Regions from separate parts of the Lactobacillus johnsonii genome, predicted to be linked through region 2. Evidence: a T-box and tRNA genes for the amino acid it is inferred to sense, from the RefSeq annotation. Region 2 holds a T-box; the other regions hold tRNA genes.

Region 1 (9,590 bases), 370 kb from region 2:
AGCCTATAGTTTAGGGTTAGTTTATGGTGCAAAATGGTTAGTAAAGTTAGTAGGCAAGTAATGCTAGAAACTGAGAGAATTATTTTAAGAAAAATTGAACCTAAAGATGCTCCTACGCTTCTTAAGTGGGGACAGGATAATATTTATCACAAAAGTGCAGGTTACCAATATTTACAAGATTTAGATGCGGCCAAAAAAAGTGCCCTTCAATATCAAGCACGTCCCTATAGTTACGGTATAGTACTAAAAGAAAATAATCGTCTAATCGGCTTAGTTGAATTATATGAACGTGGATTAGATGAATACAATGGTCTTTTACTAACAAAAGATTTAGGTTTTTTGTTAGATAAAGAATATTGGCACAGGGGTTTAATGACCGAAGCCTTACAACTAATTATTGATTTTGCTTTTAAAGAATTAGAGCAAAATCAAATTTGGGCGGGTACATTTGTTTCTAATACAAATTCACAAAAATTGTTAAAAAAATTAGGGTTTAGATATGTCTATACCACTGATTATTCAATGGTTTCTTCACTTTTTAATTATCAAGAAAAATATTATTTGTTAACACCACAGGATTGGCATGATATAATGCAAATAAACATGAAATCCTAAGACTAGTTTCAGAGAGCTCATGGTTGGTGTGAATGAGTAAAAAAGTCGTTTCCAGATTTCGAATGTGGGTAGGTAATTCTACACGGTTAGCACCGTTATCGCTTTTTGAGTGTGGTATTTTTTAACCAAATGTGGGTGGTACCGCGAACCGTGTAAGTCGATTCGTCCCAGTGTAGGGATGAGTCGGCTTTTTTGTTTTATTTTTAAGGAGGAAATATGTTAGACATTAAAGTAATTCGAGAGAATTTAGACTGGTCAAAGAAAAAATTAGCTACACGAGGAATTAAACCAGAGGAATTAGACAAATTAGTAGCTATTGATAAAGAAAGACGTGAAGCTTTAACTAAGAGTGAACAATTAAAGCAAAAGCGTAATGAAGTATCTGATCAAATTGCTCAAGCTAAACGCAATAAAGAAGATGCAAGTGATGCCATTAAAGCAATGCGTGAAGTAGGTAAAGAAATTAAAGATTTAGATAAAGAAGTAGAAGATTTAACTCAAAAACAAAACTATATCTTACTTCGTTTACCTAACTTCCCAGCAGACTCAGATCCTATTGGTCCTGATGAAAGTTACAATGAAGAAGTTCGTAAGTGGCATGAACCTACTAAACTTGATTTTGAACCAAAACCTCACTGGGAAATTGGAACAGAATTGAATATTTTAGACTGGGATACTGCTGCTAAAGTTTCAGGTGCCCGCTTTGTTTATTACAAAGGTGCCGGTGCATTACTTGAACGTGCAGTTTCAAACTTTTTCTTAGATGAAAATACTAAAGATGGATATACAGAAGTAATCCCACCATACTTAGTTAATGATGCTTCTATGCAAGGAACTGGTCAATTCCCTAAGTTTACTGAAGATGTTTATACAATTGTAGATAATGACGATCCTGATAAGCCACGTGATTTAACTTTAATTCCAACTGCTGAAGTACCATTAGTTAATTACTTCCGCGGCAAGATTTTAGATGGAGAGCAATTACCAATTAATGTAACTGCATTCTCTCCAGCATTTAGAAGTGAAGCAGGATCAGCTGGACGTGACACTCGTGGATTAATCAGAATGCACGAATTTAGAAAAGTTGAAATGGTAAAAATTGTTGACGAAGAAAGTTCATGGGATGAATTGGAAAAATTAACCCATAATGCTGAACATTTACTTCAAAAACTTGGTTTACCATATCATGTTGTTGCTCTTTCAACTGGGGATGCAAGTTTTACTAGTGCAAAAACTTATGATCTAGAAGTTTGGATGCCAGCACAAGATAAGTATCGTGAAATTTCAAGTTGTTCAAACTGTACTGACTTCCAAGCACGTCGTAGTTTAATTCGTTACAGAGACGAAAATGGTAAACTTCATTTAGCACATACTTTAAATGGCTCTGGTCTAGCTGTAGGTAGAACAGTAGCTGCTATTTTGGAAAATTACCAAAATGAAGACGGAACTGTAAATGTTCCAGAAGCTTTACAACCATATATGCATGGAATGAAAGTCATTACTAAAGAGCCAAAATTTGGTGAATAAAATTTAATAAAGTAAGAATGGTATTCAATTGCTAACATAGCAAAAGAATACCATTTTTTTATATCTAAAATACGAGAGAAAAGGCTTGAAATTAGCACTCTAGAAAAATATTGCTAATTTTTTTGCAAAAAAGGGTTGACGAAAAGTGAAAAAGCCTGTAAAGTAATACATGCTGTTTGAGGCAAGCGAAAAGAGCAAATAAAAAAGTTCAAAAAAAGCTTGCCAAAGCGAGCAAAAGATGATAATATTATAAAGCTGTCATTTGAGAGAGATGAGAAAATTAAAAAAGTTCTTGTCAAAGCTTAAAAGACATGATATAATATAAAAGTTGTCACATGACAACGGTAGTACCTTGAAAACTGAACAAAGTTTCGCTGAAAGTGTGCGGGATATAAAAATCCCAAACAAAAGCGAAGTCAATTCGCAAGCAATAAATTTGAGATAACTCAAAGAAAGTTTTAGAGCTAAACGATAAAAAGCTCATTTTCAAAAGGAAAATGAGAGTTTGATCCTGGCTCAGGACGAACGCTGGCGGCGTGCCTAATACATGCAAGTCGAGCGAGCTTGCCTAGATGATTTTAGTGCTTGCACTAAATGAAACTAGATACAAGCGAGCGGCGGACGGGTGAGTAACACGTGGGTAACCTGCCCAAGAGACTGGGATAACACCTGGAAACAGATGCTAATACCGGATAACAACACTAGACGCATGTCTAGAGTTTGAAAGATGGTTCTGCTATCACTCTTGGATGGACCTGCGGTGCATTAGCTAGTTGGTAAGGTAACGGCTTACCAAGGCAATGATGCATAGCCGAGTTGAGAGACTGATCGGCCACATTGGGACTGAGACACGGCCCAAACTCCTACGGGAGGCAGCAGTAGGGAATCTTCCACAATGGACGAAAGTCTGATGGAGCAACGCCGCGTGAGTGAAGAAGGGTTTCGGCTCGTAAAGCTCTGTTGGTAGTGAAGAAAGATAGAGGTAGTAACTGGCCTTTATTTGACGGTAATTACTTAGAAAGTCACGGCTAACTACGTGCCAGCAGCCGCGGTAATACGTAGGTGGCAAGCGTTGTCCGGATTTATTGGGCGTAAAGCGAGTGCAGGCGGTTCAATAAGTCTGATGTGAAAGCCTTCGGCTCAACCGGAGAATTGCATCAGAAACTGTTGAACTTGAGTGCAGAAGAGGAGAGTGGAACTCCATGTGTAGCGGTGGAATGCGTAGATATATGGAAGAACACCAGTGGCGAAGGCGGCTCTCTGGTCTGCAACTGACGCTGAGGCTCGAAAGCATGGGTAGCGAACAGGATTAGATACCCTGGTAGTCCATGCCGTAAACGATGAGTGCTAAGTGTTGGGAGGTTTCCGCCTCTCAGTGCTGCAGCTAACGCATTAAGCACTCCGCCTGGGGAGTACGACCGCAAGGTTGAAACTCAAAGGAATTGACGGGGGCCCGCACAAGCGGTGGAGCATGTGGTTTAATTCGAAGCAACGCGAAGAACCTTACCAGGTCTTGACATCCAGTGCAAACCTAAGAGATTAGGTGTTCCCTTCGGGGACGCTGAGACAGGTGGTGCATGGCTGTCGTCAGCTCGTGTCGTGAGATGTTGGGTTAAGTCCCGCAACGAGCGCAACCCTTGTCATTAGTTGCCATCATTAAGTTGGGCACTCTAATGAGACTGCCGGTGACAAACCGGAGGAAGGTGGGGATGACGTCAAGTCATCATGCCCCTTATGACCTGGGCTACACACGTGCTACAATGGACGGTACAACGAGAAGCGAACCTGCGAAGGCAAGCGGATCTCTTAAAGCCGTTCTCAGTTCGGACTGTAGGCTGCAACTCGCCTACACGAAGCTGGAATCGCTAGTAATCGCGGATCAGCACGCCGCGGTGAATACGTTCCCGGGCCTTGTACACACCGCCCGTCACACCATGAGAGTCTGTAACACCCAAAGCCGGTGGGATAACCTTTATAGGAGTCAGCCGTCTAAGGTAGGACAGATGATTAGGGTGAAGTCGTAACAAGGTAGCCGTAGGAGAACCTGCGGCTGGATCACCTCCTTTCTAAGGAAGGCGAAAGATGATGGAGAGTGCGAGAGCACTAAGAGAAGTCATCGAGAAAGCCAAGCGGAAGCACACTGAGAAACTTTGTTTAGTTTTGAGGGTAATACCTCAAGAGCTAGTACATTGAAAACTGAATATAATCAAAAGCAAAAAAACCGAGACAATCGAAAAAACAGATTGAAGAGCGACCGAGAAGAGAGAGAAACTCAACTTGAAATAGGTCAAGTAGAAAAGGGCGCATGGTGAATGCCTTGGCACTAGAAGCCGATGAAGGACGTGACGAACCACGAAAGGCTTCGGGGAGCAGTAAGTAAGCAATGATCCGGAGATATCCGAATGGGGGAACCCAATACCGCGAGGTATTATCATTAACTGTTAAGGTTAATGAAGGAAGACGCAGTGAACTGAAACATCTAAGTAGCTGCAGGAAGAGAAAGAAAAATCGATTTCCCAAGTAGCGGCGAGCGAACAGGAAAGAGCCCAAACCAACTGGCTTGCCAGTTGGGGTTGTAGGACTGCGATATAGTACTTGAAGTGATAGCAGAATTATCTGGAAAGATAAGCCAGAGAGGGTGAGAGCCCCGTACGCGAAATTGCGGAGAGACTTAGCAGGATCCTGAGTAGGTCGGGACACGAGGAATCCCGATTGAAACCGCGAGGACCATCTCGCAAGGCTAAATACTAACTAGTGACCGATAGTGAACCAGTACCGTGAGGGAAAGGTGAAAAGAACCCCGGAAGGGGAGTGAAAGAGAACCTGAAACCGTGTGCCTACAAGTAGTCAGAGCACATTAAAGTGTAATGGCGTGCCTTTTGTAGAATGAACCGGCGAGTTACGTTATGGTGCAAGGTTAAGTCAGAAAAGACGGAGCCGGAGCGAAAGCGAGTCTGAATAGGGCGAAAGAGTATCATGACGTAGACCCGAAACCAAGTGACCTACCCATGACCAGGTTGAAGGCGTGGTAAAACACGCTGGAGGACCGAACCCACGTGAGTTAAAAATCGCGGGGATGAGTTGTGGGTAGCGGTGAAATTCCAAACGAACTTGGAGATAGCTGGTTCTCTCCGAAATAGCTTTAGGGCTAGCCTCGTGTGAATGATAATGGAGGTAGAGCGCTGTTTGGACTAGGGGCCCGTCAGGGGTTACTGAATCCAGATAAACTCCGAATGCCAGATATCAATGCACGGGAGTCAGACTGCGAGTGATAAGATCCGTAGTCGAAAGGGAAACAGCCCAGATCACCAGTTAAGGTCCCCAAATCTATGCTAAGTGGAAAAGGATGTGGAGTTGCGTAGACAACTAGGATGTTGGCTTAGAAGCAGCCACCATTTAAAGAGTGCGTAATAGCTCACTAGTCGAGTGACGCTGCGCCGAAAATGTACCGGGGCTAAGCATAGTACCGAAACTGTGGATGCATATATTATATGCGTGGTAGGAGAGCGTTCTAAGTGCGGCGAAGTTAGATCGAGAGGACTAATGGAGCGCTTAGAAGTGAGAATGCCGGTATGAGTAGCGAAAGATAGGTGAGAATCCTATCCGCCGAAAGACTAAGGTTTCCTGGGGCAGGCTCGTCCGCCCAGGGTAAGTCGGGACCTAAGGTAAGGCCGAGAGGCGTAGCCGATGGACAACAGGTAGAAATTCCTGTACTGAAATTGTTCGATATGAGCAAAGGAGGGACGCAGGAGGCTAATGACGCATGTTGCTGGAAATACATGTGCAAGCAGTAAGAAAAAAGATGAGTCAAATGCTTGTCTTTAGATTTCAAGCTGTGATGCGGAGCGAAATAAAAGTAGCGAAGGTCATGATGTCACACTGCCAAGAAAAGCTTCTAGCCAGAACAATTTTACCCGTACCGCAAACCGACACAGGTAGTCGAGTGGAGAACACTCAGGTGAGCGAGAGAACTCTCGTTAAGGAACTCGGCAAAATGACCCCGTAACTTCGGGAGAAGGGGTGCTGATAGTAAAATATCAGCCGCAGTGAATAGGCCCAAACAACTGTTTATCAAAAACACAGGTATCTGCAAAATCGTAAGATGACGTATAGGTGCTGACACCTGCCCGGTGCTGGAAGGTTAAGAGGAGAGCTTAGCGTAAGCGAAGGTTTGAATTGAAGCCCCAGTAAACGGCGGCCGTAACTATAACGGTCCTAAGGTAGCGAAATTCCTTGTCGGGTAAGTTCCGACCTGCACGAAAGGTGTAATGATTTGGGCACTGTCTCAACGAGAGACTCGGTGAAATTATAATACCCGTGAAGATGCGGGTTACCCGCGACAGGACGGAAAGACCCCATGGAGCTTTACTGTAGCTTGATATTGAGTATTTGTTAAACATGTACAGGATAGGTAGGAGCCAGAGAAAGTAGGACGCTAGTCTTACCGGAGGCAATGTTGGGATACTACCCTTGTTTGATGGATCCTCTAACTCACAGAGCTGAGCGTTCTGGAGGACAGTGTCAGGTGGGCAGTTTGACTGGGGCGGTCGCCTCCTAAAGTGTAACGGAGGCGCCCAAAGGTTCCCTCAGAATGGTTGGAAATCATTCGCAGAGTGTAAAGGTATAAGGGAGCTTGACTGCGAGAGCTACAACTCGAGCAGGGACGAAAGTCGGGCTTAGTGATCTGGTGGTACTGCATGGAAAGGCCATCACTCAACGGATAAAAGCTACCCTGGGGATAACAGGCTTATCTCCCCCAAGAGTTCACATCGACGGGGAGGTTTGGCACCTCGATGTCGGCTCGTCGCATCCTGGGGCTGAAGTCGGTCCCAAGGGTTGGGCTGTTCGCCCATTAAAGCGGCACGCGAGCTGGGTTCAGAACGTCGTGAGACAGTTCGGTCCCTATCCGTCGTGGGCGTAGGAAATTTGAGAGGAGCTGTCCTTAGTACGAGAGGACCGGGATGGACATACCGCTGGTGTACCAGTTGTCTTGCCAAAGGCATCGCTGGGTAGCTATGTATGGAAGGGATAAGCGCTGAAAGCATCTAAGTGCGAAGCCCCCCTCAAGATGAGATTTCCGATGCGAAAGCAGTAAGACACCTTAAAGACGATGAGGTAGATAGGCTAGGAGTGGAAGCATAGCGATATGTGGAGCGGACTAGTACTAATCAGTCGAGCACTTGACCAAAGCTCAAAGGTTTAAAGGCTAGAGATTATATTCAGTTTTGAGTGTAAAAGCTCAGAAAGAGTACGGTGGCGATGGCAAGAAGGATACACCTGTTCCCATGCCGAACACAGAAGTTAAGCTTCTTAACGCCGAGAGTAGTTGGTGGGAAACTGCCTGCGAGGGTAGGCAGTCGCCGTGCTAAATGGAGGATTAGCTCAGCTGGGAGAGCATCTGCCTTACAAGCAGGAGGTCACAGGTTCGAGCCCTGTATCCTCCATTGAGTCGTTAGCTCAGTTGGTAGAGCATCTGACTTTTAATCAGAGGGTCGGCAGTTCGAGCCTGCCACGACTCATTGGCCCAGAAAAAACTCAAGCGGGTGTGGCGGAATTGGCAGACGCGCTAGATTTAGGTTCTAGTGTTTTCGGACGTGTGGGTTCAAGTCCCACCACCCGTACCATGCCGATTTAGCTCAGTTGGTAGAGCATCTGTCTTGTAAACAGGGGGTCGAAGGTTCGAGTCCTTTAATCGGCATAAAAATTGAATAAAAATGCGGAAGTAGTTCAGTGGTAGAACACCACCTTGCCATGGTGGGGGTCGCGGGTTCGAATCCCGTCTTCCGCTTATCATTATCATGCCGGGGTGGCGGAACTGGCAGACGCACGGGACTTAAAATCCCGCGGTTGGTGACAACCGTACCGGTTCGATTCCGGTCCTCGGCATATAATGATGCACCCTTAGCGCAACTGGATAGAGTGTCTGACTACGAATCAGAAGGTTGAAGGTTCAAATCCTTCAGGGTGCACACTTCGGGAAGTGGCTCAGTTTGGTAGAGCACCTGGTTTGGGACCAGGGGGTCGCAGGTTCGAATCCTGTCTTCCCGATTGTAGCTTAATAAGAAGGAAGTTACAGATGGCGGTGTAGCTCAGCTGGCTAGAGCGTCCGGTTCATACCCGGGAGGTCGAGGGTTCGATCCCCCCCGCCGCTATAGAGGTAAACTTGGACCTTTAGCTCAGTTGGTTAGAGCAGACGGCTCATAACCGTCGGGTCGTAGGTTCGAGTCCTACAAGGTCCATAGGATCTTGGCTTTTTTTATATAAAAACATCGCGGGATGGAGCAGTCTGGTAGCTCGTCGGGCTCATAACCCGAAGGTCATAGGTTCAAATCCTGTTCCCGCAATATGGTCCCTTGGTGTAGGGGTTATCACGCCTCCCTGTCACGGAGGAGATCACCGGTCCGAATCCGGTAGGGACCGTAATGGCTCGATAGCTCAGTTGGTAGAGCAAAGGATTGAAGCTCCTTGTGTCGGCGGTTCGATTCCGTCTCGCGCCATTAGGAAGCAAGAAGTTGCGGGTATAGTTTAGTGGTAAAACGAAAGCCTTCCAAGCTTTAGTCGCGAGTCCGATTCTCGTTACCCGCTTCAAAGGAAAGGGGCCTATAGCTCAGCTGGTTAGAGCGCACGCCTGATAAGCGTGAGGTCGATGGTTCAAGTCCATTTAGGCCCATTGGAGATTTACTCAAGTGGCTGAAGAGGCGCCCCTGCTAAGGGTGTAGGTCGGTTTATACCGGCGCGAGGGTTCGAATCTCTCAATCTCCGCTTTAAAGTAAACACACTAGTAATGTCACTAGTGTGTTTTTTTGTATCTTTAAAAATAAAAAAACTTTGTTCAAGTGTATGGATGAATAGACAGAAAAAGAATCAAATAACTATGAAGTTAACCCCAGAGTTGGCCATACACCCAACCTGGGGATTTTGCTATGGACAAATATACAGTTGAAACTAAATTAAAAGCAATTGAATTATACGAAAGTAGTCTTGGAAGTAGATAAATCGTAGTTTTCTTCCAGGCACTTACCTTGATTGAACTAAGAAAGTTTTTTAGTCCCCATATTATAAGTAAGACGACCCTTGTGGGGAAGAGAGCGGCGAAAGTTCAGTTATGTAATAAGCAGAGAAAATTTAGGTGTCTATTATACGGACGAAAAGAGGGAAAGCAGCCGTCTCTTGAAAAATTAGAGTGGAATCTCCTTTATGCGGTAATGAGCCTTATATCTTCTCTATATGGCTTTTAAAGGCTCCTGAGGAGGAATTTGGCTTTAAAATGAAATAAAGAGTTTACAGAGCGATTTTTACATATTTCAAGGTCGTATTTTTGCTAGTCTAAAAAAGACACATGGTTCAGATGGAACGAATGTGTCTATAGTTATATGGACTAGCTAGTTTCTTGTATTTAATTCTTTAAGCAGGTTAATTATTTCTGCATTTTGCTTGATTAAGATCCA
Region 2 (9,590 bases):
AGAGTTTTTGGGATCGATAAAAGCATTGCAAATTTACCTTATCGTGACCTAATTACATATGAAAATCAAAATGGTGAGTCCATTCATCGTCTTGTCGATGTCTTTAAACGTTATCAAAGTTCTAACGTAAAATTTATGATTGAACCAAAAGATAATAGTGATAACGATATCAATAATCTACTTAGTTTAATCAAAAAATATCATTTACAAAATCGGGTGTTGTTAGAATCGTTCTCAGAGCTAGCTCTTTTAAAAATTCATAAAAGTGATCCACAAATTCCACTAACTCAATTAGCTGGTGATTTTAAAATATCACCAATGCTGCAGTATTATGCAAATAATTTTTATGCTAAGAAAGCTGCGGATTATTTAGGTGAGCATAATAAAAAGTATTTACTCTGGGGCATTGATACAGAAACTCAAATGAAGAAGTATTCCCGCCCAGAAGAAAATGTTTCAGGAATATTGACAGATTATCCAGTTAAATTGGCCACTATTTTACATGAAAATAATGTCTTTAAAAGATACTATGAAGCAGCCGCTTACCCCAGTGAATCAATTTCAGGTTATATGTATTTGAAAAATGGTAAAAAAGTTTATGTTGATCAAGTTAAAATGAAAGACAATCAACTTTTTTATCATGTAAAACCTAATATTTGGATTAGTTATGATAATTTAAAAAATTCCAATAAGTTTGCTCCTAAAGCACAAGTTGGCAAAATCAAGTTAGAACATGATGTTCAAGTTTATACCGATCCAGCTTTTGAAAAGAAAACCGAGAAGAAATTACGTAAAGATAGTGCTTGGAATTATTTTGCAGTAAAGAAAATGCCCGGGAAAACTGCCTATAACTTGGGTGGTGCACAGTGGGTAAGTCAATAATTTTTTATTGCTAGCTTAATTAAAACATGGTAAACTTATAACCAACATATAGGGAGTAACCGGCATAAGGGTGTACTTACGGCGTCAAAACGAAATTAATTTTTCCGCTGTAAGTTTAAATGGTGAGACTATTGGCTAAACTTTTTTTGTTCAGACAATGGTCTCTTTTTTTATACCAAAGTCTGGTTTTCCTATTAGATGGAGGGTTTAAGTGAAAGCATATTATCGTGAGAGTAAAGAGGAAGTTCTAAAACAGCTTGGAGCTAACGAACAACAAGGTTTAACTAGTAAAGCTGCTCAAGAAAAATTAGCTCAAGTAGGACCCAATGCTTTAGTAGAAGGTAAGAAAAAAAGTGTTGTAGAAGTCTTTTTAGAACAATTTAAAGACCTAATGGTTATTATTTTGATTGTTGCAGCTGTGATTTCTGCATTTACTGGTAACTTAGAAAGTACAGCAGTTATTATTGTTGTTTTGATTCTAAATGCTATTTTAGGAACAGTGCAACATGTTAAGGCGGAAAAGTCGCTAGAAGCCTTGAAGTCCCTATCTGCCCCTGCCGCTAAGGTTTTAAGAGATGGTAAGAAACAAGAAATTGCCGCAAAAGATGTTGTTCCTGGCGATATACTCTTACTTGAAGCAGGGGATTTAGTCACTGCGGATGGTAGAATTTTAGATAATTTTTCATTGCAGGTAAATGAAAGTTCCTTAACAGGTGAGTCAACTAATATTGACAAATTAGACACGACTTTTGAAAAAGAAGTTCCTTTGGCTGATCGTGTAAACATGGTATATTCTAGTTCTCTTGTAACTTATGGACGTGCAAATGTTTTAGTTACAGCAACTGGTATGGATACTGAAATTGGTAAAATTGCTACCTTAATGAATGAAACTAAGGAGCGCAGAACGCCATTACAAGTTTCACTTGATCAATTTTCATCTCGTCTTGCAACTGCAATTTTGATTTTCTGTGCCTTGATCTTAGGATTGCAAATGTGGCGTGGTCAACCTTTACTAGATGCACTACTATTTGCAGTAGCATTAGCCGTAGCAGCTATTCCTGAAGCTTTAAGCTCAATTGTAACTATTGTGCAGGCTATGGGAACTCAAAAAATGGCTAAAGAACATGCAATTATCAAAAATTTAGCTGCGGTTGAATCATTAGGGTCAGTTTCAGTAATTTGTTCTGATAAAACTGGAACTTTAACGCAAAATAAGATGACTGTTGAAGACATTTATATTGGCGGTAAAGTTCTTAAGCCGGAAGAGTTGAACTTAAGTAATCAGTTGCATCGGTATTTACTATATGATGTAGTTTTAAACAATGATGCAAGTTTATCTGATGGTAAAAAAATTGGTGATCCAACAGAATCAGCCTTATTAGAAATGTACCGTAAAGTTCCAGGAATTGATCTTGGTGACGGAAAATTAGGCTTATCTGAAAGTGAGTTAAGAGAACATTTAGATCGTTTAGAGGAAGTGCCTTTTGACTCTGATAGAAAATTAATGAGTACTAAGCACTTAATTCACACTGTTCCTACAATTTTTGTAAAAGGAGCAATCGATGTTTTACTTAAACGTTGTGTGAATATTCGTTTTGGTGATGATGTCCGCCCAATGACTGAACAAGATCGAAAAGATATTTTGGCTCAAAATAATCACTTTTCAGAAAATGGACTAAGAGTGTTGGCATTTGCCTATAAGGAAAGTGATGAAGAGTTATCTACTGATAGTGAAAAAGACTTAACTTTCATTGGTTTAGTTTCCGAAATGGATCCACCTAGAAAAGAAAGTGTTGCAGCTGTTGCACGTGCTAAAGAAGCCGGGATTAGAACTGTGATGATCACTGGTGACCACAAAGTAACTGCAGTAGCAATTGCGAAAAAGATTGGTGTTTTCACTGATGGTGATCTTGCATTAACAGGTTTAGAGTTAGATGCATTAAGTGATAAAGAATTAGACCAACAAATTGAAAAAGTAGCAGTTTATGCTCGAGTTTCACCAGAAAACAAAATTAGAATTGTTAATGCCTGGCAAAGAAAGAATCATATTGTATCAATGACAGGTGACGGAGTTAACGATGCACCTGCATTAAAGAAGGCAGACGTTGGTGTTGCAATGGGTATTACTGGTACTGAAGTATCAAAAGATGCTGCAAGTATGATCTTGACTGATGACAACTTTGCGACAATTATTAAAGCTGTTGCAAATGGTAGAACAGTTTATGAAAATATCCGTAATGCGATTGGATATTTATTATCGGGTAACTTATCAGCTATCATTACTGTTTTATTTGCTTCAATCGCTGCATTGCCAGTTCCATTTGTTGCAGTTCAACTTTTATTCATTAACTTAGTTACTGACTCTCTTCCAGCTTTAGCTATTGGGATGGAGCCAGGAAATCCTGATATTTTAAAACGTAAACCACGTGATCCTAAAGCTAGTTTGTTAGATAAAAAATTCGTTACACAAATTAGTATTCAAGGTTTTTTAATTTCACTAAGTGTTATTGCTGCTTTCTTACTTGGCTTAAGAGATACACCAGCAATTGCATGTACTATGGCCTTTTCAACTTTAACGTTTGCACGTTTACTACATGGGTTCAATTGCCGTTCACAACACAGTATTTTTAAGATTGGATTTAAAAATAATTGGTACAGTTTGGCAGCCTTTGCATTAGGTACCGTACTTTTAGCCTTAATTCTTTTTGTACCAGCATTACATGGACTATTTGCAGTTCAACCATTAACTGCTCAAGAAGTATGGTTAATTGTAATTTTGGCAATTATTCCAACTATCTTAATTCAAATAGTGAAAGTGATTAGAGAAAATAGAGATTAATTCTTAGCTTTCTTCTTATTTTCTTTCATGCTATAATCATAAACAAAGCAAGAATCAAGAGGAGTAATTTCGCATTACAGAGAAAAGTCAATATGCTGAGAGACTTAAAGAATATTACTAGTAGCTTGATTAGCTGATTAATTGAATTTTTTAGTAGGTTAATCCGGACACTTCAGCGCCGTTATCGCTTATAAGAGAGGTATAGCTTCTATACCTAATCGTAGGTGGTACCGCGGAAAAATTTCGTCCTAGACAAATATTTGTCTAGGACTTTTTTATTGGAGGAATTTAAATGGCAGATTTAGCACCTAAATATAATCCTAATGAAGTTGAAAAAGGAAGATACCAGGAATGGCTTGATGAAGACCTTTTTAAGCCATCTGGCGATAAAAAAGCTCATCCTTATTCAATCGTTATCCCACCACCAAATGTAACTGGTAAGTTGCACTTGGGACATGCATGGGATACAGCAATTCAAGATACATTAATTCGTTTTAAGCGTATGCAGGGCTATGATACCTTATACCTTCCTGGTATGGATCATGCTGGTATTGCAACTCAAGCTAAAGTTGAAGCTAAACTTCGTACACAAGGAAAAGATCGTCACGAAATGGGACGTGAAGCTTTTGTTAAGCAAGTTTGGGACTGGAAAGATGAGTATGCATCAATTATCAAGAGCCAATGGGCAAAGATGGGTCTTTCACTAGATTATTCTCGTGAAAGATTTACCCTTGATAAAGGTCTTTCAAAAGCTGTTAGAAAAGTTTTCGTTCAACTTTATAATGAAGGACTCATTTACCGTGGTGAATACATCATTAATTGGGATCCAAAATTGGAAACAGCTCTTAGTGATATCGAAGTTATTCACAAAGATGATAAGGGCGCATTTTACCACATTAAGTATCCATTTGCAGATGGTTCTGGATTTGTTGAAATTGCAACTACTCGTCCTGAAACTATGTTTGGTGATACTGCAGTAGCTGTTGCACCAGGGGATGAACGTTACAAAGATATTGTTGGTAAGGAATTAGTATTACCACTTGTTGGACGCCACATCCCAATTATTGAAGACCAACACGTTGATCCAGAATTTGGTACCGGTCTTGTTAAGATCACTCCAGCTCATGATCCTAACGACTTCCAAGTAGGTAATCGTCATAACTTAGAAAGAATCAATGTTATGAACGATAACGGAACGATGAACGAAGAAGCTGGCAAGTATGCTGGTATGGATCGTTTCGAAGCACGGGATGCACTAGTTAAGGATCTTAAAGAAGAAGGCTTCTTAATCAAGGTTGAACCAATTGTTCACTCAGTTGGTCACTCAGAGCGTTCTGGTGTTCAAGTAGAACCAAGACTTTCTAAACAATGGTTCGTTAAGATGAAGCCATTGGCTGAAAAAGTTTTGGAAAACCAAAAGACTGATGACAAGGTAAACTTTGTTCCTGAAAGATTTGAACATACTCTGGAACAATGGATGAGCGATGTTCATGACTGGGTAATTTCTCGTCAATTATGGTGGGGCCACAGAATTCCAGCTTGGTACAATAAGAAGACTGGTGAAACTTACGTAGGTCTTGAAGCTCCTAAAGATAGTGAAAACTGGGAGCAAGATCCAGATGTACTTGATACTTGGTTCTCAAGTGCATTATGGCCATTTTCTACTTTAGGCTGGCCTGATGAAAATTCAGAAGACTTCAAGCGTTACTTCCCAACTAATACTTTAGTTACTGGTTATGACATCATCTTCTTCTGGGTATCAAGAATGATCTTCCAAAGTTTACACTTCACTGGCAAGCGTCCATTTGATGATGTTGTTTTGCATGGTTTAATTCGTGACCCACAAGGACGTAAGATGAGTAAGTCTTTGGGTAACGGTGTTGACCCAATGGATGTTGTTGATGAATATGGTGCTGACGCTCTTCGTTGGTTCTTACTTAACGGTACAGCTCCTGGTCAAGATACTCGTTATGATCCTAAGAAGATGGGTGCAGCCTGGAACTTTATCAACAAGATTTGGAACGCAAGCCGTTTCGTAATTATGAACTTGCCAGAAGATGCTAAGCCTGCGCATATGCCAGATACTTCTAAGTTTGATTTGGCAGATAGCTGGATTTTTGACCGTTTGAATCACACTGTTAGTGAAGTAACTAGATTATTTGATGAATATCAATTTGGTGAAGCTGGTCGTGAACTTTACAACTTTATCTGGAATGACTTCTGTGATTGGTACATTGAAATTTCTAAGGTTGCATTAAACGGTAATGATGAAGAATTAAAGACTAGAAAACAAGAAAACTTAATCTGGATTCTTGATCAAATCTTACGTTTACTTCACCCAATCATGCCATTTGTAACTGAAAAGCTATGGCTTTCAATGCCTCACGATGGCAAGAGTATTATGGTAGCTAAATATCCAGAAACTCATAAGGAATTTGAAAACAAAGAAGCTGACAGTCAGATGGCCTTCTTAATTGAAGTAATCAAGGCTGTTAGAAATATCCGTATGGAAGTTAACGCACCTATGTCATCCCCAATTGATATCATGATTCAAATTGATGATGATAATAATAAAGCTGTTTTGGATAATAATGCTGAATATGTAGAAAACTTCCTTCATCCAAAAGCTTTATCCGTTGCAGCTGATATTGAAGCACCAAAACTTGCTAAAACTGCCGTAATTCCAGGAGCTCAAATCTTTGTTCCATTAACTGAATTAGTTAATGTAGATGAAGAACTCGCTAAGATGGAAAAGGAAGAAAAACGTCTTGAAGCTGAAGTTGAAAGAGCTGAAAAGAAACTTTCAAATCAAGGATTTGTAGCCCATGCTCCTGAAGCAGTTATAAATAAAGAAAAAGAAAAGAAGGCTGACTACGAAAGTCAACTTGCTGGTGTTCGTGAAAGAATGAAAGAATTAAAGGAAAGTAAATAGAAGTGAAATTTACTAATGTTGACCAGGTAATTAAGAGAATATATTCTTTACCCAAACTTCATCCTAAAAATGATCTGAGTTATATCCGAAGGATTTTGAAACAGTTAAATAATCCTCAAGATAGTGTTAAGACAATTCATGTTACCGGAACAAATGGTAAAGGGTCGACATCCTATTATTTGAGTAATCTATTGCAAAAGGCCGGTCAAAAGACTGGCCTTTTTGTGTCTCCTTATATATATGAATTTAATGAAAGAATTCAATTAAATGGTAAAAATATAAGCAATAATGATCTCATTAAAACAGCTAATGAAATTGAGATGGCAATAGAGATACTAAAAAAAGATGATCCTGATTTTTCTTTAGTAACATTTGAATATGAAGTAGCTTTAGCCTTTCAATTTTTTGCTCAAGAAAACTGTGACTATGCAGTTATTGAAGTGGGGATTGGAGGAGAGCATGACAAGACAAATGTAATTATTCCTGAAGTAAGTGTTATTACAACAATTGGATTAGATCATGAAAAAATAATAGGACCAACTTTAAAAGATATTGCTAAAGAAAAAAGTGGCATAATAAAATCTGATAGACCTGTTGTCTTAGGAAATGTTCCTCAAGATGTACTAGAGATTTTACTTAATAAGGCGCAAAGTGAAAATTCAAAATCATTTTTATTAGGAAGAGATTTTCAAATAAAAATAATGCCCGATGTGATTAAATATCAAGATTCAAAGAATATCTATAATTTTGCATTACGGCCTTTGGTAGAAGCTTATGATATCGGGATAGCAGTTCAAGCGATTCAATTGTTGCAACTTGATTTAGATAGAAAAAAGATTGAAGAAGCAATTAATGAAACCCGTATTCCTGGTAGATATGATGTGATTCAAACTAGTCCTGAAATCATTGTCGATGGGGCACATAATTTACAAGCGATGGAGAATCTTTTAAACTTAGTTCGAAAGAAGAAAAAAGGACAAATCTATGTGTTACTTGGAATGATGAAAGATAAAGACCTGGGGCCAGTCACAAAATTATTTAAGGATGAAAAAGTCACTTTAACCCGAATTGATTATCCTAGAGCTGCTAGATTAGAAGATTTTCCAAAAGAGGCACAAAAAGAATTTGAATATAAAGAAAATTTTGAAGAAGCTTATACAAGCTTGAAGAATAAATTGCAGGCAGATGATATGCTATTAGTGACAGGATCTTTTTATTTAGTTGGTGCAGTTTTAAATTACTGCAAAAGAGGTAAAGATGAAAGTTGAAGATATTGCTGATCCTATTGAAGGTATAATTTTTGATATGGATGGATTATTAGTTAATTCCGAAAAGTTGTATTGGGATGCTAATATCGTAGCTGCTAAAGAAGCAAATTTAGATATTCCTGATGATAGTTATCTGAAACTAGTTGGTTCTTCAGTTAAGGAAATGGAAGATTTTTATCATAAACATTTCAAGACTGAAGCCGATCGAGATAAATTTATTAAAAGAACTGATGACTTAGTCTGGAAATGGACTGATGAAGGTAAACTTAGACTTCAACCAGGAGTACGAGAAGCATTAGCGGTATTTAAAGAGAAAAATATCAAATTATCAATTGCATCGAGTAATTATGAGAATGTAATTGTCCATAATTTAGATGTTTTAAAAATAAAATATTACTTTGATTTTTATCTAAGTTATAAAGATGTTGAATCTGGAAATATTAAAGCTAAGCCAGCACCAGATATTTATCTACTGGCTGCTAAAAAAATGCAATTACCTAAAGAGAATCTACTAGTATTTGAAGATTCAAGCACAGGTGTTGCAGCAGCAAGTGCTGCGGGTTTAAAATGCGTAATGGTTCCAGATTTAAAGCAACCAACAAATTTAGATAAAGATAAGGCGACATTAATCTGCAAAGATTTTTATGCTTTTCTTGAAAAAATTAAATAGTTTTTTCGTAATAAATATCAAAGGAGTAATTGATATTTATGAAAAAAGAAGAATTATTGCAGACTGATGTTGATTTAATAAAGAAATTAGCTGAATCGTTAGAGAAAAAAGATATTCTTACATTTAATAGTTTATTTAGAAAACTAGATGAGGTAGGGATCAGTAGCTTTAAGGAACTATGGCAATTTGCTGCTAGCCCAAGTTGCAATGATGAGGTAGCAATTTTACTTCAATTGTTATTGGAGCGCGTAAAGAGCGTCAATAATAAGAAAATTGAGAGTTTTTACTCAAGTTCACAAGTAGGATGCTATATCGCGGATAAATTATGTGGCCGTCCGCAAGAAGAGCTATATGGGATTTATCTGGATTCAAAAAATAAGATAATTGCTGAAAAATTAATTTTTCAGGGAACGGTAAATAGAGCAGTTGCTCATCCCCGAGATATCTTTCGATGGGCTGTCATTTATAATAGTACTGCCTTTTTTGTAGCACATAATCATCCTAGTGGGGATGAACAGCCATCGCAGCATGATTTGCGTTTTACCAAGAAGCTGGCAGAGGCAAGTAAATGTATGGGAATTGATTTCTTAGATCATTTTATTGTGACAGATAATACCTATTTAAGCTTTCGAGAGACTGAACTTCTTTAAGTCTTCCTTAAGTATTAGGCAAATTTCCTTAAAGCAAATTTTTACATCAGTGTTTCTATGCTATAATATCTAAGACTAAATAAAGATACGATTTAGGCTAAAATAATTAAAGAGATAAATTTAAGGAGAGATTTTGCGTGTTTGGATTAGGATCTAAAAATATTGGGATTGATTTGGGAACTGCCAACACACTCGTTTATATTGAAGGTAAAGGTATTGTCTTACGTGAACCTTCTGTTGTTGCTAAGAATACTCAAACGGGTGAAGTTATTGCAGTTGGTTCCGAAGCCAAAGAGATGATTGGTAGAACTCCTGGATCAATTGTTGCTATTCGACCAATGAAAGATGG
Region 3 (9,590 bases), 350 kb from region 2:
TTATAAAGCTGTCATTTGAGAGAGATGAGAAAATTAAAAAAGTTCTTGTCAAAGCTTAAAAGACATGATATAATATAAAAGTTGTCACATGACAACGGTAGTACCTTGAAAACTGAACAAAGTTTCGCTGAAAGTGTGCGGGATATAAAAATCCCAAACAAAAGCGAAGTCAATTCGCAAGCAATAAATTTGAGATAACTCAAAGAAAGTTTTAGAGCTAAACGATAAAAAGCTCATTTTCAAAAGGAAAATGAGAGTTTGATCCTGGCTCAGGACGAACGCTGGCGGCGTGCCTAATACATGCAAGTCGAGCGAGCTTGCCTAGATGATTTTAGTGCTTGCACTAAATGAAACTAGATACAAGCGAGCGGCGGACGGGTGAGTAACACGTGGGTAACCTGCCCAAGAGACTGGGATAACACCTGGAAACAGATGCTAATACCGGATAACAACACTAGACGCATGTCTAGAGTTTGAAAGATGGTTCTGCTATCACTCTTGGATGGACCTGCGGTGCATTAGCTAGTTGGTAAGGTAACGGCTTACCAAGGCAATGATGCATAGCCGAGTTGAGAGACTGATCGGCCACATTGGGACTGAGACACGGCCCAAACTCCTACGGGAGGCAGCAGTAGGGAATCTTCCACAATGGACGAAAGTCTGATGGAGCAACGCCGCGTGAGTGAAGAAGGGTTTCGGCTCGTAAAGCTCTGTTGGTAGTGAAGAAAGATAGAGGTAGTAACTGGCCTTTATTTGACGGTAATTACTTAGAAAGTCACGGCTAACTACGTGCCAGCAGCCGCGGTAATACGTAGGTGGCAAGCGTTGTCCGGATTTATTGGGCGTAAAGCGAGTGCAGGCGGTTCAATAAGTCTGATGTGAAAGCCTTCGGCTCAACCGGAGAATTGCATCAGAAACTGTTGAACTTGAGTGCAGAAGAGGAGAGTGGAACTCCATGTGTAGCGGTGGAATGCGTAGATATATGGAAGAACACCAGTGGCGAAGGCGGCTCTCTGGTCTGCAACTGACGCTGAGGCTCGAAAGCATGGGTAGCGAACAGGATTAGATACCCTGGTAGTCCATGCCGTAAACGATGAGTGCTAAGTGTTGGGAGGTTTCCGCCTCTCAGTGCTGCAGCTAACGCATTAAGCACTCCGCCTGGGGAGTACGACCGCAAGGTTGAAACTCAAAGGAATTGACGGGGGCCCGCACAAGCGGTGGAGCATGTGGTTTAATTCGAAGCAACGCGAAGAACCTTACCAGGTCTTGACATCCAGTGCAAACCTAAGAGATTAGGTGTTCCCTTCGGGGACGCTGAGACAGGTGGTGCATGGCTGTCGTCAGCTCGTGTCGTGAGATGTTGGGTTAAGTCCCGCAACGAGCGCAACCCTTGTCATTAGTTGCCATCATTAAGTTGGGCACTCTAATGAGACTGCCGGTGACAAACCGGAGGAAGGTGGGGATGACGTCAAGTCATCATGCCCCTTATGACCTGGGCTACACACGTGCTACAATGGACGGTACAACGAGAAGCGAACCTGCGAAGGCAAGCGGATCTCTTAAAGCCGTTCTCAGTTCGGACTGTAGGCTGCAACTCGCCTACACGAAGCTGGAATCGCTAGTAATCGCGGATCAGCACGCCGCGGTGAATACGTTCCCGGGCCTTGTACACACCGCCCGTCACACCATGAGAGTCTGTAACACCCAAAGCCGGTGGGATAACCTTTATAGGAGTCAGCCGTCTAAGGTAGGACAGATGATTAGGGTGAAGTCGTAACAAGGTAGCCGTAGGAGAACCTGCGGCTGGATCACCTCCTTTCTAAGGAAGGCGAAAGATGATGGAGAGTGCGAGAGCACTAAGAGAAGTCATCGAGAAAGCCAAGCGGAAGCACACTGAGAAACTTTGTTTAGTTTTGAGGGTAATACCTCAAGAGCTAGTACATTGAAAACTGAATATAATCAAAAGCAAAAAAACCGAGACAATCGAAAAAACAGATTGAAGAGCGACCGAGAAGAGAGAGAAACTCAACTTGAAATAGGTCAAGTAGAAAAGGGCGCATGGTGAATGCCTTGGCACTAGAAGCCGATGAAGGACGTGACGAACCACGAAAGGCTTCGGGGAGCAGTAAGTAAGCAATGATCCGGAGATATCCGAATGGGGGAACCCAATACCGCGAGGTATTATCATTAACTGTTAAGGTTAATGAAGGAAGACGCAGTGAACTGAAACATCTAAGTAGCTGCAGGAAGAGAAAGAAAAATCGATTTCCCAAGTAGCGGCGAGCGAACAGGAAAGAGCCCAAACCAACTGGCTTGCCAGTTGGGGTTGTAGGACTGCGATATAGTACTTGAAGTGATAGCAGAATTATCTGGAAAGATAAGCCAGAGAGGGTGAGAGCCCCGTACGCGAAATTGCGGAGAGACTTAGCAGGATCCTGAGTAGGTCGGGACACGAGGAATCCCGATTGAAACCGCGAGGACCATCTCGCAAGGCTAAATACTAACTAGTGACCGATAGTGAACCAGTACCGTGAGGGAAAGGTGAAAAGAACCCCGGAAGGGGAGTGAAAGAGAACCTGAAACCGTGTGCCTACAAGTAGTCAGAGCACATTAAAGTGTAATGGCGTGCCTTTTGTAGAATGAACCGGCGAGTTACGTTATGGTGCAAGGTTAAGTCAGAAAAGACGGAGCCGGAGCGAAAGCGAGTCTGAATAGGGCGAAAGAGTATCATGACGTAGACCCGAAACCAAGTGACCTACCCATGACCAGGTTGAAGGCGTGGTAAAACACGCTGGAGGACCGAACCCACGTGAGTTAAAAATCGCGGGGATGAGTTGTGGGTAGCGGTGAAATTCCAAACGAACTTGGAGATAGCTGGTTCTCTCCGAAATAGCTTTAGGGCTAGCCTCGTGTGAATGATAATGGAGGTAGAGCGCTGTTTGGACTAGGGGCCCGTCAGGGGTTACTGAATCCAGATAAACTCCGAATGCCAGATATCAATGCACGGGAGTCAGACTGCGAGTGATAAGATCCGTAGTCGAAAGGGAAACAGCCCAGATCACCAGTTAAGGTCCCCAAATCTATGCTAAGTGGAAAAGGATGTGGAGTTGCGTAGACAACTAGGATGTTGGCTTAGAAGCAGCCACCATTTAAAGAGTGCGTAATAGCTCACTAGTCGAGTGACGCTGCGCCGAAAATGTACCGGGGCTAAGCATAGTACCGAAACTGTGGATGCATATATTATATGCGTGGTAGGAGAGCGTTCTAAGTGCGGCGAAGTTAGATCGAGAGGACTAATGGAGCGCTTAGAAGTGAGAATGCCGGTATGAGTAGCGAAAGATAGGTGAGAATCCTATCCGCCGAAAGACTAAGGTTTCCTGGGGCAGGCTCGTCCGCCCAGGGTAAGTCGGGACCTAAGGTAAGGCCGAGAGGCGTAGCCGATGGACAACAGGTAGAAATTCCTGTACTGAAATTGTTCGATATGAGCAAAGGAGGGACGCAGGAGGCTAATGACGCATGTTGCTGGAAATACATGTGCAAGCAGTAAGAAAAAAGATGAGTCAAATGCTTGTCTTTAGATTTCAAGCTGTGATGCGGAGCGAAATAAAAGTAGCGAAGGTCATGATGTCACACTGCCAAGAAAAGCTTCTAGCCAGAACAATTTTACCCGTACCGCAAACCGACACAGGTAGTCGAGTGGAGAACACTCAGGTGAGCGAGAGAACTCTCGTTAAGGAACTCGGCAAAATGACCCCGTAACTTCGGGAGAAGGGGTGCTGATAGTAAAATATCAGCCGCAGTGAATAGGCCCAAACAACTGTTTATCAAAAACACAGGTATCTGCAAAATCGTAAGATGACGTATAGGTGCTGACACCTGCCCGGTGCTGGAAGGTTAAGAGGAGAGCTTAGCGTAAGCGAAGGTTTGAATTGAAGCCCCAGTAAACGGCGGCCGTAACTATAACGGTCCTAAGGTAGCGAAATTCCTTGTCGGGTAAGTTCCGACCTGCACGAAAGGTGTAATGATTTGGGCACTGTCTCAACGAGAGACTCGGTGAAATTATAATACCCGTGAAGATGCGGGTTACCCGCGACAGGACGGAAAGACCCCATGGAGCTTTACTGTAGCTTGATATTGAGTATTTGTTAAACATGTACAGGATAGGTAGGAGCCAGAGAAAGTAGGACGCTAGTCTTACCGGAGGCAATGTTGGGATACTACCCTTGTTTGATGGATCCTCTAACTCACAGAGCTGAGCGTTCTGGAGGACAGTGTCAGGTGGGCAGTTTGACTGGGGCGGTCGCCTCCTAAAGTGTAACGGAGGCGCCCAAAGGTTCCCTCAGAATGGTTGGAAATCATTCGCAGAGTGTAAAGGTATAAGGGAGCTTGACTGCGAGAGCTACAACTCGAGCAGGGACGAAAGTCGGGCTTAGTGATCTGGTGGTACTGCATGGAAAGGCCATCACTCAACGGATAAAAGCTACCCTGGGGATAACAGGCTTATCTCCCCCAAGAGTTCACATCGACGGGGAGGTTTGGCACCTCGATGTCGGCTCGTCGCATCCTGGGGCTGAAGTCGGTCCCAAGGGTTGGGCTGTTCGCCCATTAAAGCGGCACGCGAGCTGGGTTCAGAACGTCGTGAGACAGTTCGGTCCCTATCCGTCGTGGGCGTAGGAAATTTGAGAGGAGCTGTCCTTAGTACGAGAGGACCGGGATGGACATACCGCTGGTGTACCAGTTGTCTTGCCAAAGGCATCGCTGGGTAGCTATGTATGGAAGGGATAAGCGCTGAAAGCATCTAAGTGCGAAGCCCCCCTCAAGATGAGATTTCCGATGCGAAAGCAGTAAGACACCTTAAAGACGATGAGGTAGATAGGCTAGGAGTGGAAGCATAGCGATATGTGGAGCGGACTAGTACTAATCAGTCGAGCACTTGACCAAAGCTCAAAGGTTTAAAGGCTAGAGATTATATTCAGTTTTGAGTGTAAAAGCTCAGAAAGAGTACGGTGGCGATGGCAAGAAGGATACACCTGTTCCCATGCCGAACACAGAAGTTAAGCTTCTTAACGCCGAGAGTAGTTGGTGGGAAACTGCCTGCGAGGGTAGGCAGTCGCCGTGCTAAATGGAGGATTAGCTCAGCTGGGAGAGCATCTGCCTTACAAGCAGGAGGTCACAGGTTCGAGCCCTGTATCCTCCATTGAGTCGTTAGCTCAGTTGGTAGAGCATCTGACTTTTAATCAGAGGGTCGGCAGTTCGAGCCTGCCACGACTCATTGGCCCAGAAAAAACTCAAGCGGGTGTGGCGGAATTGGCAGACGCGCTAGATTTAGGTTCTAGTGTTTTCGGACGTGTGGGTTCAAGTCCCACCACCCGTACCATGCCGATTTAGCTCAGTTGGTAGAGCATCTGTCTTGTAAACAGGGGGTCGAAGGTTCGAGTCCTTTAATCGGCATAAAAATTGAATAAAAATGCGGAAGTAGTTCAGTGGTAGAACACCACCTTGCCATGGTGGGGGTCGCGGGTTCGAATCCCGTCTTCCGCTTATCATTATCATGCCGGGGTGGCGGAACTGGCAGACGCACGGGACTTAAAATCCCGCGGTTGGTGACAACCGTACCGGTTCGATTCCGGTCCTCGGCATATAATGATGCACCCTTAGCGCAACTGGATAGAGTGTCTGACTACGAATCAGAAGGTTGAAGGTTCAAATCCTTCAGGGTGCACACTTCGGGAAGTGGCTCAGTTTGGTAGAGCACCTGGTTTGGGACCAGGGGGTCGCAGGTTCGAATCCTGTCTTCCCGATTGTAGCTTAATAAGAAGGAAGTTACAGATGGCGGTGTAGCTCAGCTGGCTAGAGCGTCCGGTTCATACCCGGGAGGTCGAGGGTTCGATCCCCCCCGCCGCTATAGAGGTAAACTTGGACCTTTAGCTCAGTTGGTTAGAGCAGACGGCTCATAACCGTCGGGTCGTAGGTTCGAGTCCTACAAGGTCCATAGGATCTTGGCTTTTTTTATATAAAAACATCGCGGGATGGAGCAGTCTGGTAGCTCGTCGGGCTCATAACCCGAAGGTCATAGGTTCAAATCCTGTTCCCGCAATATGGTCCCTTGGTGTAGGGGTTATCACGCCTCCCTGTCACGGAGGAGATCACCGGTCCGAATCCGGTAGGGACCGTAATGGCTCGATAGCTCAGTTGGTAGAGCAAAGGATTGAAGCTCCTTGTGTCGGCGGTTCGATTCCGTCTCGCGCCATTAGGAAGCAAGAAGTTGCGGGTATAGTTTAGTGGTAAAACGAAAGCCTTCCAAGCTTTAGTCGCGAGTCCGATTCTCGTTACCCGCTTCAAAGGAAAGGGGCCTATAGCTCAGCTGGTTAGAGCGCACGCCTGATAAGCGTGAGGTCGATGGTTCAAGTCCATTTAGGCCCATTGGAGATTTACTCAAGTGGCTGAAGAGGCGCCCCTGCTAAGGGTGTAGGTCGGTTTATACCGGCGCGAGGGTTCGAATCTCTCAATCTCCGCTTTACAGATATGCTTCATTAACTACCTTAATGAAGCATTTTATTTTCCTTTGATTAAAATCTGTAAAGTAATACATGCTGTTTGAGGCAAGCGAAAAGAGCAAATAAAAAAGTTCAAAAAAAGCTTGCCAAAGCGAGCAAAAGATGATAATATTATAAAGCTGTCATTTGAGAGAGATGAGAAAATTAAAAAAGTTCTTGTCAAAGCTTAAAAGACATGATATAATATAAAAGTTGTCACATGACAACGGTAGTACCTTGAAAACTGAACAAAGTTTCGCTGAAAGTGTGCGGGATATAAAAATCCCAAACAAAAGCGAAGTCAATTCGCAAGCAATAAATTTGAGATAACTCAAAGAAAGTTTTAGAGCTAAACGATAAAAAGCTCATTTTCAAAAGGAAAATGAGAGTTTGATCCTGGCTCAGGACGAACGCTGGCGGCGTGCCTAATACATGCAAGTCGAGCGAGCTTGCCTAGATGATTTTAGTGCTTGCACTAAATGAAACTAGATACAAGCGAGCGGCGGACGGGTGAGTAACACGTGGGTAACCTGCCCAAGAGACTGGGATAACACCTGGAAACAGATGCTAATACCGGATAACAACACTAGACGCATGTCTAGAGTTTGAAAGATGGTTCTGCTATCACTCTTGGATGGACCTGCGGTGCATTAGCTAGTTGGTAAGGTAACGGCTTACCAAGGCAATGATGCATAGCCGAGTTGAGAGACTGATCGGCCACATTGGGACTGAGACACGGCCCAAACTCCTACGGGAGGCAGCAGTAGGGAATCTTCCACAATGGACGAAAGTCTGATGGAGCAACGCCGCGTGAGTGAAGAAGGGTTTCGGCTCGTAAAGCTCTGTTGGTAGTGAAGAAAGATAGAGGTAGTAACTGGCCTTTATTTGACGGTAATTACTTAGAAAGTCACGGCTAACTACGTGCCAGCAGCCGCGGTAATACGTAGGTGGCAAGCGTTGTCCGGATTTATTGGGCGTAAAGCGAGTGCAGGCGGTTCAATAAGTCTGATGTGAAAGCCTTCGGCTCAACCGGAGAATTGCATCAGAAACTGTTGAACTTGAGTGCAGAAGAGGAGAGTGGAACTCCATGTGTAGCGGTGGAATGCGTAGATATATGGAAGAACACCAGTGGCGAAGGCGGCTCTCTGGTCTGCAACTGACGCTGAGGCTCGAAAGCATGGGTAGCGAACAGGATTAGATACCCTGGTAGTCCATGCCGTAAACGATGAGTGCTAAGTGTTGGGAGGTTTCCGCCTCTCAGTGCTGCAGCTAACGCATTAAGCACTCCGCCTGGGGAGTACGACCGCAAGGTTGAAACTCAAAGGAATTGACGGGGGCCCGCACAAGCGGTGGAGCATGTGGTTTAATTCGAAGCAACGCGAAGAACCTTACCAGGTCTTGACATCCAGTGCAAACCTAAGAGATTAGGTGTTCCCTTCGGGGACGCTGAGACAGGTGGTGCATGGCTGTCGTCAGCTCGTGTCGTGAGATGTTGGGTTAAGTCCCGCAACGAGCGCAACCCTTGTCATTAGTTGCCATCATTAAGTTGGGCACTCTAATGAGACTGCCGGTGACAAACCGGAGGAAGGTGGGGATGACGTCAAGTCATCATGCCCCTTATGACCTGGGCTACACACGTGCTACAATGGACGGTACAACGAGAAGCGAACCTGCGAAGGCAAGCGGATCTCTTAAAGCCGTTCTCAGTTCGGACTGTAGGCTGCAACTCGCCTACACGAAGCTGGAATCGCTAGTAATCGCGGATCAGCACGCCGCGGTGAATACGTTCCCGGGCCTTGTACACACCGCCCGTCACACCATGAGAGTCTGTAACACCCAAAGCCGGTGGGATAACCTTTATAGGAGTCAGCCGTCTAAGGTAGGACAGATGATTAGGGTGAAGTCGTAACAAGGTAGCCGTAGGAGAACCTGCGGCTGGATCACCTCCTTTCTAAGGAAGGCGAAAGATGATGGAGAGTGCGAGAGCACTAAGAGAAGTCATCGAGAAAGCCAAGCGGAAGCACACTGAGAAACTTTGTTTAGTTTTGAGGGTAATACCTCAAGAGCTAGTACATTGAAAACTGAATATAATCAAAAGCAAAAAAACCGAGACAATCGAAAAAACAGATTGAAGAGCGACCGAGAAGAGAGAGAAACTCAACTTGAAATAGGTCAAGTAGAAAAGGGCGCATGGTGAATGCCTTGGCACTAGAAGCCGATGAAGGACGTGACGAACCACGAAAGGCTTCGGGGAGCAGTAAGTAAGCAATGATCCGGAGATATCCGAATGGGGGAACCCAATACCGCGAGGTATTATCATTAACTGTTAAGGTTAATGAAGGAAGACGCAGTGAACTGAAACATCTAAGTAGCTGCAGGAAGAGAAAGAAAAATCGATTTCCCAAGTAGCGGCGAGCGAACAGGAAAGAGCCCAAACCAACTGGCTTGCCAGTTGGGGTTGTAGGACTGCGATATAGTACTTGAAGTGATAGCAGAATTATCTGGAAAGATAAGCCAGAGAGGGTGAGAGCCCCGTACGCGAAATTGCGGAGAGACTTAGCAGGATCCTGAGTAGGTCGGGACACGAGGAATCCCGATTGAAACCGCGAGGACCATCTCGCAAGGCTAAATACTAACTAGTGACCGATAGTGAACCAGTACCGTGAGGGAAAGGTGAAAAGAACCCCGGAAGGGGAGTGAAAGAGAACCTGAAACCGTGTGCCTACAAGTAGTCAGAGCACATTAAAGTGTAATGGCGTGCCTTTTGTAGAATGAACCGGCGAGTTACGTTATGGTGCAAGGTTAAGTCAGAAAAGACGGAGCCGGAGCGAAAGCGAGTCTGAATAGGGCGAAAGAGTATCATGACGTAGACCCGAAACCAAGTGACCTACCCATGACCAGGTTGAAGGCGTGGTAAAACACGCTGGAGGACCGAACCCACGTGAGTTAAAAATCGCGGGGATGAGTTGTGGGTAGCGGTGAAATTCCAAACGAACTTGGAGATAGCTGGTTCTCTCCGAAATAGCTTTAGGGCTAGCCTCGTGTGAATGATAA

The links. A T-box is a leader RNA that pairs with one kind of tRNA and senses whether it is charged. The one in region 2 lies ahead of H0I41_RS05895 (valine--tRNA ligase), so its partner is inferred to be a tRNA-Val.
Region 1: it has a tRNA-Val gene. The T-box ahead of H0I41_RS05895 (valine--tRNA ligase) is inferred to sense a tRNA for this amino acid. The anticodon was not compared.
Region 3: it has a tRNA-Val gene. The T-box ahead of H0I41_RS05895 (valine--tRNA ligase) is inferred to sense a tRNA for this amino acid. The anticodon was not compared.

The regions. Positions count from the first base shown of each region.
Region 1 is NZ_CP059055.1:1,630,099-1,639,688, reverse strand. It holds gene H0I41_RS07960 (TVP38/TMEM64 family protein) at 1-61, shown strand, start outside; gene H0I41_RS07955 (GNAT family N-acetyltransferase) at 61-615, shown strand; gene serS (serine--tRNA ligase) at 832-2,142, shown strand; rRNA gene H0I41_RS07945 (16S ribosomal RNA) at 2,636-4,208, shown strand; rRNA gene H0I41_RS07940 (23S ribosomal RNA) at 4,428-7,330, shown strand; rRNA gene rrf (5S ribosomal RNA) at 7,392-7,508, shown strand; tRNA gene H0I41_RS07930 (tRNA-Val) at 7,514-7,586, shown strand; tRNA gene H0I41_RS07925 (tRNA-Lys) at 7,589-7,661, shown strand; tRNA gene H0I41_RS07920 (tRNA-Leu) at 7,682-7,766, shown strand; tRNA gene H0I41_RS07915 (tRNA-Thr) at 7,768-7,840, shown strand; tRNA gene H0I41_RS07910 (tRNA-Gly) at 7,859-7,930, shown strand; tRNA gene H0I41_RS07905 (tRNA-Leu) at 7,943-8,028, shown strand; tRNA gene H0I41_RS07900 (tRNA-Arg) at 8,038-8,111, shown strand; tRNA gene H0I41_RS07895 (tRNA-Pro) at 8,117-8,190, shown strand; tRNA gene H0I41_RS07890 (tRNA-Met) at 8,221-8,294, shown strand; tRNA gene H0I41_RS07885 (tRNA-Ile) at 8,308-8,381, shown strand; tRNA gene H0I41_RS07880 (tRNA-Met) at 8,413-8,486, shown strand; tRNA gene H0I41_RS07875 (tRNA-Asp) at 8,490-8,562, shown strand; tRNA gene H0I41_RS07870 (tRNA-Phe) at 8,567-8,639, shown strand; tRNA gene H0I41_RS07865 (tRNA-Gly) at 8,657-8,727, shown strand; tRNA gene H0I41_RS07860 (tRNA-Ile) at 8,739-8,812, shown strand; tRNA gene H0I41_RS07855 (tRNA-Ser) at 8,815-8,904, shown strand; gene H0I41_RS07850 (hypothetical protein) at 9,525-9,590, opposite strand, start outside.
Region 2 is NZ_CP059055.1:1,260,780-1,270,369, reverse strand. It holds gene H0I41_RS05905 (glycerophosphodiester phosphodiesterase) at 1-882, shown strand, start outside; gene H0I41_RS05900 (cation-translocating P-type ATPase) at 1,094-3,721, shown strand; T-box leader at 3,763-3,975, shown strand; gene H0I41_RS05895 (valine--tRNA ligase) at 4,014-6,653, shown strand; gene H0I41_RS05890 (bifunctional folylpolyglutamate synthase/dihydrofolate synthase) at 6,656-7,921, shown strand; gene H0I41_RS05885 (HAD family hydrolase) at 7,911-8,591, shown strand; gene H0I41_RS05880 (JAB domain-containing protein) at 8,630-9,241, shown strand; gene H0I41_RS05875 (rod shape-determining protein) at 9,379-9,590, shown strand, end outside.
Region 3 is NZ_CP059055.1:1,613,261-1,622,850, reverse strand. It holds rRNA gene H0I41_RS07770 (16S ribosomal RNA) at 247-1,819, shown strand; rRNA gene H0I41_RS07765 (23S ribosomal RNA) at 2,039-4,941, shown strand; rRNA gene rrf (5S ribosomal RNA) at 5,003-5,119, shown strand; tRNA gene H0I41_RS07755 (tRNA-Val) at 5,125-5,197, shown strand; tRNA gene H0I41_RS07750 (tRNA-Lys) at 5,200-5,272, shown strand; tRNA gene H0I41_RS07745 (tRNA-Leu) at 5,293-5,377, shown strand; tRNA gene H0I41_RS07740 (tRNA-Thr) at 5,379-5,451, shown strand; tRNA gene H0I41_RS07735 (tRNA-Gly) at 5,470-5,541, shown strand; tRNA gene H0I41_RS07730 (tRNA-Leu) at 5,554-5,639, shown strand; tRNA gene H0I41_RS07725 (tRNA-Arg) at 5,649-5,722, shown strand; tRNA gene H0I41_RS07720 (tRNA-Pro) at 5,728-5,801, shown strand; tRNA gene H0I41_RS07715 (tRNA-Met) at 5,832-5,905, shown strand; tRNA gene H0I41_RS07710 (tRNA-Ile) at 5,919-5,992, shown strand; tRNA gene H0I41_RS07705 (tRNA-Met) at 6,024-6,097, shown strand; tRNA gene H0I41_RS07700 (tRNA-Asp) at 6,101-6,173, shown strand; tRNA gene H0I41_RS07695 (tRNA-Phe) at 6,178-6,250, shown strand; tRNA gene H0I41_RS07690 (tRNA-Gly) at 6,268-6,338, shown strand; tRNA gene H0I41_RS07685 (tRNA-Ile) at 6,350-6,423, shown strand; tRNA gene H0I41_RS07680 (tRNA-Ser) at 6,426-6,515, shown strand; rRNA gene H0I41_RS07675 (16S ribosomal RNA) at 6,915-8,487, shown strand; rRNA gene H0I41_RS07670 (23S ribosomal RNA) at 8,707-9,590, shown strand, end outside.